Regions from separate parts of the Paenibacillus sp. CFBP 13594 genome, predicted to be linked through region 3. Evidence: riboswitches for the same ligand, from Rfam matches in the RefSeq annotation. Region 3 holds a riboswitch; each other region holds the start of a gene.
What was found. A riboswitch is a leader RNA that binds a small molecule or an ion and turns the genes downstream of it on or off. The one in region 3 is predicted to bind S-adenosylmethionine.

Region 1 (4,727 bases), on a different contig from region 3:
TCTGATTCGTAAAAAAGGAGGCAAGCATGCATGATTACATTCCGTATGTTGTTACGCTTAGCCACTGTATTATGCATACTCTTAACGATATCCGGATGTTGGAGCAGTCGGGAGATAGAGGATCTAAGTGTATACGTTGGTCTTGGGATCGATATTGGCAAAGAGACGGAATTTGAGAAAAACATCGCTAATCAGGGAGGAGCGTATTCCAAGCAGAACAATGTGACAGCCACGGTACAGATTGCTCCCGGTAACTCCAGCAGTCAGAAGAGCCAACAATCCGGGTCACCTGCTTCTGGTAAAACGTCCTACTCCAATGAACAGCTTACCGGAGATTCCTTGCTGCAAATCTTTCGTCAGTTTGCACTAAGGCGAGATCATCCGCTCATCGGGCATCATCTGAAGGTTATCGTTGTGTCCAAGGATATCGCCAAAAAGTATGGTCTGGACCAGCTGCTGGATTTTGTACTTCGGGATAACGATATTCGTCCTAACTGTCTGGTGCTGATTAGCCATCATCGCGCTGCTGATGTACTGACTTCAGATGATCCTTCCCGGATTCCAGCATTTTATCTTACAGGTATTACAGGTAATTCGTACTTGTCCAATAAAATCCTGGACCCCGTTCTACTCTCCAAACTAGATGCACAAATGCAATCCGGTTCCAGCTTTTTGCTCCAGAATGTACTGAACTTCAATGGAGAGGACAAGTTCTCCGGTGCCAGTATCTTTGATGGGAAAACGACCAAATTCATCGGGGAACTCAGCCAAACGGATCTAGAAGGGCTGTCGTGGATCAGACCTAAAGAAAAAGGAGGCATCTTGAAGACATACAATAAAGCGGGATTCACTGTTGTATATGAAATGAAGAAGAAAAAAACAAAAATAATTCCAAAAGTGGTTGGCGATGATATTTCATTCCATGTGAAGACTGAATCCGAAGGCTGGTTGATGGAGGATTGGCGTGCTCCAGAGGAAGAGGAAAAAGGTGCTTATCTCAGAGAATTGGAAAAAGAATTTGCTGAACTGGCTGAACAACAGATTCGACAGGTGTTATACAAACTGCAGCATACCTATAAAGTAGATGTTGCGGATTTTCGGGATAGCTTGCGTATCAAAGAACCTAAAACATGGAAAAAAGTCAAAGACGATTGGGATAAAATTTTTAGCACCGTGCCGATCACGTATGAGGTAAAGACCACCATCACCAATCCGGGGTCTTCCACGGAATAGCGAGGTGTGCCATTTATTATTTAAATGTTGACACATTCATGATAGATCGCTATATTAGTAAAAAATCATTTTCTTATCCAGAGAGGTGGAGGGACTGGCCCTTAGAAACCTCAGCAACAGATCTGAAGGATACTGTGCTAATTCCAGCGGGTGAAAGCCTGATAGATAGGAGCGTTTGTTTTTATTTGTCAGTAACGGCGCACTCTTTAGGCAGAGTGGGTCTTTTTTGTTTTTTCTGGATGAAGAAGTAGGGGAGCAGCTGGTATGGAAAACAACAACGACAAAGGGCATTTTCAGCGGAAAATGCAAGCACGGCATGTGGTCATGCTCTCTCTCGGAGGAGTCATTGGAACGGGATTATTCCTCAGCTCAGGTTACACCATTCAGCAGGCGGGACCACTGGGAACCATTCTGTCCTATCTAATCGGAGCCATCGTTGTATATCTGGTGATGCTCTGTCTTGGTGAACTGTCTGTTCATATGCCAGAGACGGGAGCATTTCATAGTTATGCAGCCAAATATATCGGACCGGCAACAGGCTACACGGTGGCTTGGTTATACTGGTTAACCTGGACTGTTGCGCTTGGCTCCGAATTCACAGCCGCTGGATTGCTGATGCAGCGCTGGTTCCCATCGGTGAACGTATGGATATGGAGTGCGCTCTTTGCACTGATGATCTTTCTGTTTAATGCATTAACGGTGAAATTATTTGCGGAATCCGAGTTCTGGTTCTCATCTGTAAAAGTAGTGACTATCGTAATCTTCATTATTATCGGTGGCGCAGCCATGTTTGGGTTCATTCCCATGGCGGATTCTGAACCGGCTCCATTTCTATCGAATATTACCGCATCCGGGTGGTTCCCTCATGGGGCTACAGCCATATTGATGACCATGCTTGCTGTAAACTTTGCCTTCTCAGGCACCGAGTTAATCGGCATTGCCGCGGGTGAGACGGAGAACCCGGAAAAGACGATACCGAAAGCTATTCATACAACGCTGTGGCGTTTGGTTATTTTCTTCATCGGAACGATTATTATCTTGTCGGCCTTGTTGCCCATGTCGGATGCCAGTGTACTGGAAAGTCCGTTTGTAGCGGTAATGGAGCGGGTGGGTGTACCCTATGCAGCAGACATTATGAACTTTGTTATTCTGACGGCGATTCTCTCTGCTGCCAATTCGGGCCTATATGCATCTTCACGGATGCTCTGGTCTCTGGCTGACAAAAAAACGATCTCTCCGTGGTTTGCCAAATTGACCAAAAGCGGGGTACCGCTGAATGCACTTCTGATTAGTATGGTGGGTGGTGCGTTGGCCTTGCTGTCCAGCATCATTGCGCCAGGTACCGTGTATATTACACTGGTTTCCATTTCAGGTCTGGCTGTCGTTGCGGTATGGATGAGTATCAGTGTCTCCCAATACATGTTCCGCAGACAATATATCCGGGAAGGACATGCGGTCAAAGATCTGGTCTACCGCACACCACTATATCCGGTGGTACCAATTGTTTCATTTATATTATGCCTGGCTTCATGCATAGGTATTGCCTTTGACCCGACACAGCGAATTGCGCTATATTGTGGGGTTCCGTTTATTGCAGTGTGTTACGCTGCTTATTATCTGACAGAACGTGTGAATAAGAAAAGAGGACAAGTACATGACGCAAGCACAACAGACTAACCCCTTAGAACGGATCCTGCGTGAACATCCGGTCATGATTCTGGATGGAGCGCTGGCAACGGAACTCGAACAGCATGGATGTGATCTCGATGATCCACTATGGTCTGCTCGTGTGTTACTTGAGAATCCGGATGTTATCGTTCAGGTCCATGCAGATTATTTTCGAGCAGGAGCCGACTGTGCGATTACATCCAGTTATCAGGCGACGGTGGATGGTTTCCGCAAGAGAGGGATCGATGAACAGGCAGCACTGGAGCTGATCCGCAAGACGGTGGAACTGGCTGCACAGGCGAGAGATGACGTGTGGGCAGAAGTGCAGAGTAGACTAGTAGGGAGAGAAAGCTCGACAAGTCAGCTTGTAGAAGCTTCTTCGGTACGTGCTGAGACGGTGGAGAATGAGGAGTATATAACAGATCGTACAGGGGATCGCGAAGGAAATTGTCTTCGTCTACGTCCAATTATTGCCGGGTCCGTAGGTCCGTACGGCGCTTATCTGGCGGACGGTTCAGAGTATGTGGGTCATTACGGCGTGTCGGATGAGACGCTTGCCGCATTTCACCGTCCGCGTATGGCGGCGCTGATTGAAGCGGGTGCTGATATTCTGGCGTTTGAGACGATTCCTTCCTTGCAGGAAGCTCAGGTGCTGGTTGAATTACTGAAGGAGTTTCCTCATGCGTATGCCTGGTTATCTTTTTCTTTAAAAGACGGGATAAGCATCAGCGAAGGCACACTGCTTGAGGTATGTGCACAGACGTTTGGCTCCGAGCCGCAGGTTGCGGCGATTGGCCTGAACTGTGCTCCGATGGAAGTGGTGACGGAAGCAGTGGGTATTTTGAGCCGTACCAGCGATAAACCTGTTATTGTGTATCCGAACTCGGGAGAAGTATACGATGCAGCAACGAAGACGTGGAGTGGACAGGGTACATGTGGCAGTATGAGTGATGCTTCGGAACAGTGGGTTGCTGCGGGCGCAAAAATTATTGGTGGCTGCTGCCGAACTACGCCACATCAGATTGGCGAACTTGCGAAGAAGTGGCGGAGTTAAATCATAACGCAATAACAGCACTTCCACCTTTTATAAAGGCATGGAAGGGCTGTTATTGCGTTATAGAATCCTGACTACCTTATTCGATAACCAACATACGTGGCGATGCCCCACGAATAATTCGCGAAGAGAACCATGAACCAAGACCCGCTGCAATGATACTTAGACAGGCGAACAGTATCATTCCACCCCAATTCAGGATCAGCGGAAGCTCGACGATACCATAACCGGAAAGGACCAGTTCGAGCAGAAGAGGAAGTACATATACGCCGACGAGCATACCCAGTATCGCTCCGATGGAGGACAGTACGATCATTCCCATCGTGACCGAGAATCGGATCTGGCGGGATGTCATTCCCAGTGATTTGTATATTCCGTAGTTTCTGCTCTCTTTGCGGATATTGATCCGACAGGTGCTGAAAATAATGATGAACGTCACAGCGATGAACAGCAATCCAATCAGACTCATGGGATAGATCAGGATATTGGCAGCTTCCGCGTATACTGAATCAAGCAATGTCTTCTGGGTGACTACGGATGCAAAATCTTTAAATTGTTCGTTCAATTCCCCGGCAATCAGATCCGCCTGTGTAATATCCTTCACATTGATGAAAATGGCATCGAATTCACCATAAGCCGGGTTCACACTTCTCATGGCATCGATCGTGATTCGGCCTGAAACAGACATGTTGGCGATCGCCTGATAGATTCCTGTGATGAGGAATGTCCTCTTCTCTCCTTCAATATAGATGTCGATGAGATCACCAAGATC
Region 2 (4,727 bases), on a different contig from region 3:
TAGTTCTGCTCATTAATAATTAATGCCACACTAAGCAGTGAACTGCACCGTTCCAGCCAAAAGCGTTCCCAAAACGGCGTCATAAACGCCGATATGTGAAAGTGCGATAAGAGATGGAAACAGCTTCGTCCGATCCGGCGACTGTTCATATACAGCAGTAGCTGGGGATAGGCATCCTGGAAAATGAGTGCATTGCACCGCTCCAGCAGCCGATACATATACTCGCGATCGCTCTGATTCTGTAGATTATGCATTAAGTCACTCTGAAGATCTGTCATGTGATATCCGCCGTTGCGAGAGACCATATGGGCCAGCAGTGCCCAATGGAGTTCAGGGTATTGCTCATAACATTCCAGATAAGCTGCCGTGCGGGTGATATTACTCCGATTGTGCTCTTGAGTCAGTGTCTTAATCTCTTCCAGAATGATGCAATCTTCTTCGCAGACGAGTGCGCTTTGAACCTGGTCCGTGCGTGCAAAAGATTTGTTGCTGGCAGGTAACAAACGCTCCACCTCAGACTGTAAGGCAGCTGCCGTATCTGTATCCCACTCGATGTCACGCAAAGGGTGACGAAGCTGTGCAGAAGCTTGCCATGCAGCCTGTTTGCCACGCCAGATTTCCCGGGCAGCACCCGGAATGGAACGGACCATCTGCAGGAGGGACCCGTGATGTTGTTCGCTGGAAGAATCGGTTCTGGTGGAAGTCATGATGTGACATCCTTTCATGATGTTCTGGGTTTATTTTCACAGACCATGTGGTTATTCTAAGTATGCGCTGATTATTTGACTTCCACTCGCCAATTTGCTTCACTTAGGGTAAGACAAGGTACAGAAAGGGAGATGAACCGAATGGAACAGATTACTTCCAAACCGGCTTTTGATGTAGCCATCCAATCCCCACGTTTGACGATTGCCGTATTCAAGGCAGACTGGTGTGGTGACTGCAAATACATCGATCCGTTTATGCCTGAGGTTGAAGAGAAATATACACGTGAACTGACTTTGATTGAGGTCGACGTGGATCAGGTTGGAACCGTTAGTGAAGAGCAGAATATTCTTGGCATTCCGAGCTTTGTGGCGTATACAGATGGCCGCGAACTCGTACGGTATGTGAACAAGCTGCGCAAGTCGAGAGAAGAGATTGAGCAGTTCTTAGATCGAGCAGTTGAAGTGTACAACACGATCCATAAATGATAATAAAAGTATGACAGGTTCATTTTGTAAAAGGGTATACTAGATGAAACGCCATTTCTCTTGAAATAGGGAAATGGCGTTTGTGTTTAGGATTCAGTTTAAGACACAATTCAACTGGCATATCCCTCAATTACATAACCCCAATGACCTGCGGGTCATTATTTCACCAGACGTTAACATTTTGTCACAAAGCGCGACGTCAATGAACATTTTATCCGGTATAATGAATTTAGTTGTGAAATAAGTGTCAAAGTACCGAAACAAGCGGAGAATATTCTTCGCCATCTTAAACCAACAGCGGGTGAGAAAAAATTGAAACACTTAACTTTGTTTAAATGGTTAACCGTATTAACCTGTCTTGTCATGTTTCTGGCCACTTTTGGTGGAGGCATCGTAACCAAAACGGAATCAGGCCTTGGCTGCGGAACAGAATGGCCTTTATGTAACGGAAAACTCGTTCCGGCACATACTGTGGCTTCACTCATTGAATATTCCCACCGCGCTGTAAGTGCACTGGCTGGACTGTTGTCCATTGCCTCATTTGTTGCTTTTCTGCAGTTTGGCAAGTCACGCCGTGACCTGCAATTGTTTTCTTTCTTAACTCTGGTATTTGTTATCGTCCAGGGAATCATGGGTGCTTTTGCCGTCGTCTTCTCCCAATCTTCAGCAGTCATGGCACTGCATTTTGGCTTTGCACTGATTGCTTTTGCCAGTTCTCTAATGATGGCACTGGGCATAAGGCAGGAGGCTAAAGATGGCGGATTGGAACGCCTGAATAAATACCCTCGGGTTAGCAAAAAATTCAGGAATCTGGTCTGGTTCTCCACTATTTACACATATCTCGTGGTATACACGGGTGCATTTGTGAGTCACACGGATTCTGCTGGCGGATGTTCCGGATTTCCGCTCTGTAACGGGCAGATTATTCCTGAGCTTTCGGGTGGGGTAGCGGTTGCTTTTGCTCACCGTGCAGCAGCAGCGTCGCTCGTGATTGTTATCGCAATTCTGGGTCACTTCGCTTACCGTAATCATCCGGACAACAAGGAAATGCGTACCCTTGGCGTGGTATCCGTTGTTCTCATCCTGATGCAAGTAGTCATTGGTATTTTCATGATGGTGACAATGAACCGTCCGGAAGTATACATGTTTGTAGCTCTCGCTCATATGTTGGATATCGCCATATTATTCGGAGTTTTAACGTATATGAGTTTCCTGGTGTACAAGCTGCATCGCCCGGCTAATCGTTTCTAAGATATAGATCCATTCTTTTTTCCAAAGGTACTTGGGCTAAATATGAAAGTCCACCATCCAGTGATGTACATCATTGGACAGGTGGACTTTGTTTGATGTCAGGGGGATCAGGGCAACCTATGGCAAGCAGCAATTACACGGAATGGATGATGTGTTACGTTTACGGTGATGAATTCTTGTTGATTTGGAAAAGAGGAGGTTAGATATGCTGCGAACGTTGTTGGGGGAAAAGCCACGTATAAACGAAGGTAAATTGAAGGCAGCGATGGACGCAATGGCGCATACGCTTGAGTTATTTCAACGACAAATGCATGTGGACCATGATCCCACGCATGACTATCGGAAACTGTATGTGTGGACTCAGGGACTTATCTCCTCACTGGATGAACTAGAGCAAAGCTGTTTCGCTGCTGCTCATTTTCGCAATAAGGTCGTTGCAGGCTCAACGGATGATATGACGGCGACTGAAAAAGCAGAGTATGCACGGTATGTGTATTTCTACAAAGATGGCTTTATCCGCTGCTTTGCCATCCTGGATAAAGTGGGTACGGTACTAAATGAAATATTCCAGTTGAATACTTCAAATACCAAAGCGCATTTTTCTTATTTTACAGTGTTAAGGCAGTTCGATTATGCGAGGGAGCACCATGATCTTGCGTTGCAATTAATACAGATCAAGGACTCTTATCGTGAGCCGATGAGCAAGCTGCGCAAACGACGTAATATGGAAATTCACTACATGAACTCAGAAATGCATGATGACCTGTGGCAGTTACACCAGACCTTGCAAGGTAAAGTGAAATTGGAGGATTTGAATCAGCATGTGCAGGAAATGCGTCAGGGCGTCGATATGGTCTGTGAAACGTTAACAGCCTCTTATCGTTATATTAACAAAATATGGAAAAGAAATAATTCCCTTTGACAAATCGGAATACTTGGAATATACTGAGTTTCAATTAGAGTGTTACAATGACGAAGAATGAAATGATATTTCTCAAAAGTTACATTCACATTATAAAGCATAAACTACATGAACTTATAAAATCCTACAATAACATATTTCTTATCGAGAGCGGCGGAGGGACAGGCCCGATGAAGCCCGGCAACCGATTTGTAATGACATGATACATGTATCATTCGTTATAGATGTTAGGTGCTAATTCCTACAAAATGGTGCAAGGCACGATTTTGGCAGATGAGAAGGTATATTCTTTCACGTGAAGAGCCCTCTTTGTTTCTGCAAAGGGCTCTTTTTTTGTACTTTAAGGGGAGTTTTCCTTTAGATCGGGTAAAGATACATGTAGGTGGTTGGAAAGGGGCAAGTGCGATTGATTGAATTAAAAGGTTTAACGAAAACGTACGGCAAAGGGGCAAAATCTACAACAGCGTTATCCGAGCTGAATTTGAACATCCAAAAGGGCGAAATCTACGGCGTGATTGGGCATTCTGGAGCGGGCAAAAGTACATTGATTCGCTGCATTAATTTGCTAGAACGGCCTACGGAGGGTGAAGTATGGGTTGATGGGATCAACCTGACTGAACTGAGCAAAACCGAACTGCAGCAACAGAGACGCAAGATCGGGATGATTTTTCAACACTTTAATCTGTTATCTTCGGCAACGGTATATGATAATGTGGCTTTTCCGCTAAAGCTTGTGAATACACCAAAGGATGCCATTGATCGCAAAGTGAAGGAAATGCTCAATCTCGTTGGCCTGGAGAACCATAGCAACAAATATCCAGCTCAATTATCGGGTGGACAGAAACAACGTGTAGGGATTGCGAGAGCACTTGCAAGTGATCCGAATGTACTTCTCTGTGATGAGGCTACTTCGGCACTTGATCCGCAGACGACAAATTCAATCCTGAAGTTATTGCTCGACATTAATGAAAAGTACAACCTTACGATTGTGCTGATCACACATGAGATGCATGTCATTCAGAACATCTGTGACAAGGTAGCTGTCATTCATCAAGGTGGCATTGTGGAACAGGGACCTGTAACCGAAGTGTTCCTGAAGCCGCAGCATGCGATTACGCGGGACTTCATGATGCGTGACCATGAAGCTGGACTTGCTCTGGAAGAGACCGCTCTGGCGAATGCAGGCATTGAATTGCAGGCAGGTGCTGCTTCCAAACTTGTGAAGATATCCTTTCTGGGTAACAAAACGTATGAAGCGATTTTGTCGAGAACGGTACGTAAGACAGGCGTGGATTTTGCCATCCTGCAGGGTACAATCTCTACGATTAAACAGGTGCCTTATGGACAGCTGACCGTTCGGT
Region 3 (4,727 bases):
ATTCGTGTCCACATAACTTGCAGTTACGCCGAAACGGGACAGAATACGTTCCAGCAGACGATAGGTTCCACCATACAGATCCAGCGATACAATCAGATGATCCCCTTGACCAAACATGGCAAAAATCGTTTGCAGCGCGGCCATTCCCGAGCTACAGGCAAACCCTGCATCACCGGACTCCAGCGCTGCAGCGGCTTCTTCCAATACTTTACGGGTTGGATTAGTCGTACGAATATAATCAAACCCCGTGCTTTGTCCAAGCTTCGGGTGGCGAAACGCAGTGGATTGATAGATCGGAAAGTTAATGGCGCCTGTTACCGGTTCATTGATGGACCCAATTTGTGCTAAGCGGCTTTCGATTTTCAACTTGTTGTTGTCTTCCATTGCTGCATCCTCCTGTAATCTCGATTAGATTTGCGGACCAATATCATAAGGTGTTTCTTGATACACATAGTAATTGAGCCAGTTAGAGAATAATAAGTTGGCATGAGCGCGCCAAGTAGCCGGTGGCACACGGGAAGGGTCGTCATTCGGATAATAATGTCTAGGCAATGCGATATCCAACCCTTTGGCTGCATCCCGGTCATACTCCCACTTTAATGAGAACGGGTCATACTCGGCATGTCCTGTGGCAAAAATCTGTTTGCCGTCTTTGGTAGCAACCAGGAAGATCCCCGCTTCCTCGGATTCAGCCAAAATCTCTAAATTCTCATTCTTTTCAATATCTTCGCGTCTCACTTCCGTATGACGGGAATGTGGAACGTTGAATACTTCATCGAATCCACGCAACAACGGAACATGTGGTTTATTAATGGTATGTGGGAAAACGCCAAAACACTTTTCATCAAGTGCAACCTTGGGTACGTCAAAATGATGGTATAAACCTGCCTGGGAAGCCCAACATATGTGGAGGGTTGAAGTCACATTGGTTTTGGTCCATTCGAAGATCTCCTGGATTTCATTCCAATAGTTCACGTCTTCGAAATCCATCTGTTCCACCGGGGCACCCGTAATAATCATTCCATCGAAACGGCGGTGCTCAATCTCATCGAAGGTTTTATAGAACAGATCCAAATACTCCTGAGACGTATTCTTCGACGTATGGGATTTGGGATGTACGAGAACGACATCCACCTGAATAGGCGTGTTTCCCACCAGACGAAGCAATTGTGTTTCGGTCGTTTCCTTTGTGGGCATCAGGTTTAATATAGCGATACGGAGTGGACGAATATCCTGCTGATATGCAGAAGTTTCATCCATGACGAAGATATTCTCTCCTTCAAGTACTTCTTTTGCTGGTAGAGTATCAGGTATTTTGATTGGCATAGTAAATCTAACTCCTCCTTGTGCATAGATAGATGCAGCCACCCCTGGCTTGATGTCTTCACATCAATACAGTTATAGACTGCCTTGAGCTTGTAAAAACATTGAATTGTTCTTTCATCCAACGTTACAAACAACCTCAAGTTCCTTAGCGAAAATCACTGCTGAGAAGTCGGGGCATATGACAAAGACCTTCCTCGGATTTCGAGAAAGGTCATATGTAAAATAGATATGCGCCTCTCTCATCTCTCAGTTACAACAGTGCCACTTGACACTTAGTCGCTGCAAGAATTAGCACCGTGCGGTATACCGCCGGTTGCCGGGTTTCATCGGGCCAGTCCCTCCACCTACTCTTGATAAGATTTCGCTGTATTAGATTGTAATTTAATATGGTTCACCGTCTACTTTATTACATTAATGCCCTCACGTCAAGATGCAGTTCGATGTCTGCTTCCCAGATCGGAACCGTTCATCATCCGTTGTCATACACTGCCTCAGGGCGCGAAATAGACACATTTTTGCGCTTGAAAGCACCTTGTACCAGCGGTATACTAAACAAGGTGTTATAAACCCTTATGTGAGAGGTGACATATTAAATGGATGGCGACCCGAGGCCTGACTGGCAGCCGAATTCCGACAAACTGCATAGAGAATTGACATCAGCATGCCGGCAGCGGGACGTGACTTCCGTTTGATTTTATAGTGAACGCAGCCCTGATCTCCAGGCTCCGCTGCCGACCGGCTGATTTGTTCTTTTTGCGCCCATAATGATAATATCCGCCAAGTTGGCGGGTGCAGAAGGAGTAGATTAACGATGAAAATCCGGTTGGTAAACAACGGTGTATTTATTCCGGTGGACGACATTCAGCAGGCGCTGACTCCACCAGCGGAAGGATTTTACTGGATTGATGCAGACGTAGACGATTTGGCGGTACTTCAGCCGCTGTTCTTGATGCATGATCTGGCTGTGGAAGACTGTCTTAGTGACGAAGAACAACGTCCGAAGATTGAAATTTATGAGAACCATTATTTTATTGTGATTAATAGCATCCGTTTCGATGATGAAGAGATATTTCTACGTGCGGTGAACTTATTCCTCGGCAGACATTTCATTATTAGTGTTACCAAGCAAAAGGTCAGCGAATTGCGCACACTGAAACCCATCCTGTGGGAACAGGAAATCAGCACACCGGATCGTCTGCTGTATTTGCTGGTTGACTTGATTGTTGATAATTATTTCACCGTAGGTGACCGAATTGAAGCACGGATCGAGAAGCTTGAGGAAGACATTCTGATGCACACCAAAAAGTCACATCTGAATGAAATCATCGGGCTGCGCAGTGAGATTCTGTGGCTGAAAAAAGTCCTTGGACCTCAGAAAGAGGTCATCAACACCCTGAACAAAAAAGATCTGCGTCTCATCGATGATCAACTGCAAAAGTATTTCAGTGACATCTATGAGAATGCTGTAAAAATATCTGAAACCTTTGAGACTTATCGCGACCTGATGGGCAACTTGCGAGAAGCCTACCAATCCAGTATTGCGAACCGGGCGAATGAGATCATGCGTGTATTTACCGCCATTACCACGGTCTTCATGCCGCTGACGGTCATTACCGGTATATACGGCATGAACTTTACGAATATGCCAGAGCTTAACTGGAAATACAGCTATTTTGTTGTAATTGGCCTGATGGTTACACTGGGCCTGAGCATGTTCTTCATTTTCCGCAAGAAAGACTGGGTATGAACTCGTATGAAATGAAAAAAGACGAAGCGCTCCTCCGGGAGAAACGCCTCGTCTTTTTTCATTTCTGATCATTAACCAACATTCTTCTCTGTCTCTGCGTGCCGACGGAAGCGAATTCGAATCATGCGCAGTCTTTCATAGACCTGCTCCAGACTTCCTCCATCGGGTTTCTCTCCTCCATACACCTTATGTAATACTGGCTTCAGGAACGTATCTCCCAGCTCCTCATACGCACTCCATACGGCCTCTTGTTCGTTCTCTGGCATCACTGCCAGCTCCACATCAAGAAGACAATCGGTGTCATAACCTTCGTGATCCAGTGCCTCTAACAGCTCAACCAACTCACGTCGGGATAATCCGGATCGATTAACAATCTCCTCTAACGTATACCCTTCCTTCATGCCTTCAAGCACCTGCTTACGCGTGGTGAACTTATCAAGTTCCTGCTTATACTTCTGCTCTCTCTGCTTGTATAACCAACTCTCATACTCTTCCTCCTTCAGCGCCGTGTATACCCAGTCCAGCGGGAATGTCGTTGAACGCTCCAACCCGTTTGTAATCTCCATCCATTCCGTACCATACTCAGTTGCTTTGCTCTCTCCTACGCCCGGCAGTTGCATCAGTTCATCCAGCGATTGCGGAACAAAGGCACTGATCAAACGCAGCAAACGATTTGTTGCAATAAAATACGGTGCCTTCCGGTCAGACACAGCTCTCTTCCTGCGCCATGTGCACAGATCCGTATATAATTGCTCATTGCCGTATAACTCACTGTAACAATGGAGCCGCTGTCCACCATAACTGCGTGACTTCAGATCATCATTCTCATGAAATAACCCCTGCAACTGCGGTCGGTACCCCTCACTCATCTGTATGGCAAGCTGATGACGGTAAATATGAAGCAGCTCCTCCCAAGAAGTCCCTTCATACCAGATGCTGTCCTCACGCTCTCCTTCCTCGTAGCGACTCCATCCCAGCTGCCAACTATCTTCCTCTTCCCCAATCCATAACTGTGCATACTCTGCATTCTGATCCGACATTCTGGACAATCTGTTCATGAAAATGACTTCCATTTTCGTTCCCTCCCTTTGAATATTCAGCTTATACGAGTTAGAGATACTACCTATAGGCAGCAAAAAAAAACACCCCTCCTGCAAAATCCATGCAAGAGAGGTGCTTCCTCATTAACCGTACTATGCTGTTGCCCATATCATACCACAATGGTAAAATTCGTCAATCCCTTAATGACCTACTTATTCAATGCCAACTTGGCAAGCGCCAGCGAACCACACAGCCCTGCATTGTCGCCAAGTCCTGGTGAAACAACATACTGGTCAATGTCGGATTGAAGTGCCGGATGCTGAACGTATCCAGCCAGCAACTCCTGCAGTTTGCTACGCACCATCGGGAACAGGTGCTCCTGCTTCATTACTCCGCCACCCATGACGATTTTCTGCGGAGAAAGAATGAGAACATAATTCATCAGTGCATGTGCCAGGTAATGTGCTTCGATCTCCCAAGCTTTATGATCTGCAGGCAGTTCATAAGCCGGTTGCTCCCAACGTTTGTTAATGGCCGGTCCTGCTGCAAGGCCTTCGAGGCAGTCACCATGATACGGACAGAAACCCTCGTATGTATCCTCCGGATGTCTGCG

Region 1: it holds a riboswitch for S-adenosylmethionine, as region 3 does, so the genes downstream of both, mmuP (S-methylmethionine permease) here and metA (homoserine O-acetyltransferase MetA) in region 3, are expected to answer to the same signal.
Region 2: it holds a riboswitch for S-adenosylmethionine, as region 3 does, so the genes downstream of both, IFU39_RS27190 (methionine ABC transporter ATP-binding protein) here and metA (homoserine O-acetyltransferase MetA) in region 3, are expected to answer to the same signal.

Annotation. Positions count from the first base shown of each region.
Region 1 is NZ_JACYVQ010000010.1:67,868-72,594, forward strand. Features, by position in the region: gene IFU39_RS25985 (GerAB/ArcD/ProY family transporter) at 1-34, shown strand, start outside; gene IFU39_RS25990 (Ger(x)C family spore germination protein) at 31-1,233, shown strand; SAM riboswitch class I at 1,304-1,405, shown strand; gene mmuP (S-methylmethionine permease) at 1,498-2,910, shown strand; gene mmuM (homocysteine S-methyltransferase) at 2,888-3,955, shown strand; gene IFU39_RS26005 (ABC transporter permease) at 4,035-4,727, opposite strand, start outside.
Region 2 is NZ_JACYVQ010000011.1:72,038-76,764, forward strand. Features, by position in the region: gene IFU39_RS27170 (DUF2515 family protein) at 1-707, opposite strand, end outside; gene IFU39_RS27175 (thioredoxin family protein) at 849-1,193, shown strand; gene IFU39_RS27180 (COX15/CtaA family protein) at 1,506-2,444, shown strand; gene IFU39_RS27185 (Cthe_2314 family HEPN domain-containing protein) at 2,650-3,366, shown strand; SAM riboswitch class I at 3,505-3,646, shown strand; gene IFU39_RS27190 (methionine ABC transporter ATP-binding protein) at 3,773-4,727, shown strand, end outside.
Region 3 is NZ_JACYVQ010000006.1:375,784-380,510, reverse strand. Features, by position in the region: gene IFU39_RS21025 (PLP-dependent transferase) at 1-384, opposite strand, end outside; gene metA (homoserine O-acetyltransferase MetA) at 409-1,326, opposite strand; SAM riboswitch class I at 1,563-1,686, opposite strand; gene corA (magnesium/cobalt transporter CorA) at 2,138-3,073, shown strand; gene IFU39_RS21010 (HRDC domain-containing protein) at 3,145-4,146, opposite strand; gene IFU39_RS21005 (ROK family protein) at 4,323-4,727, opposite strand, start outside.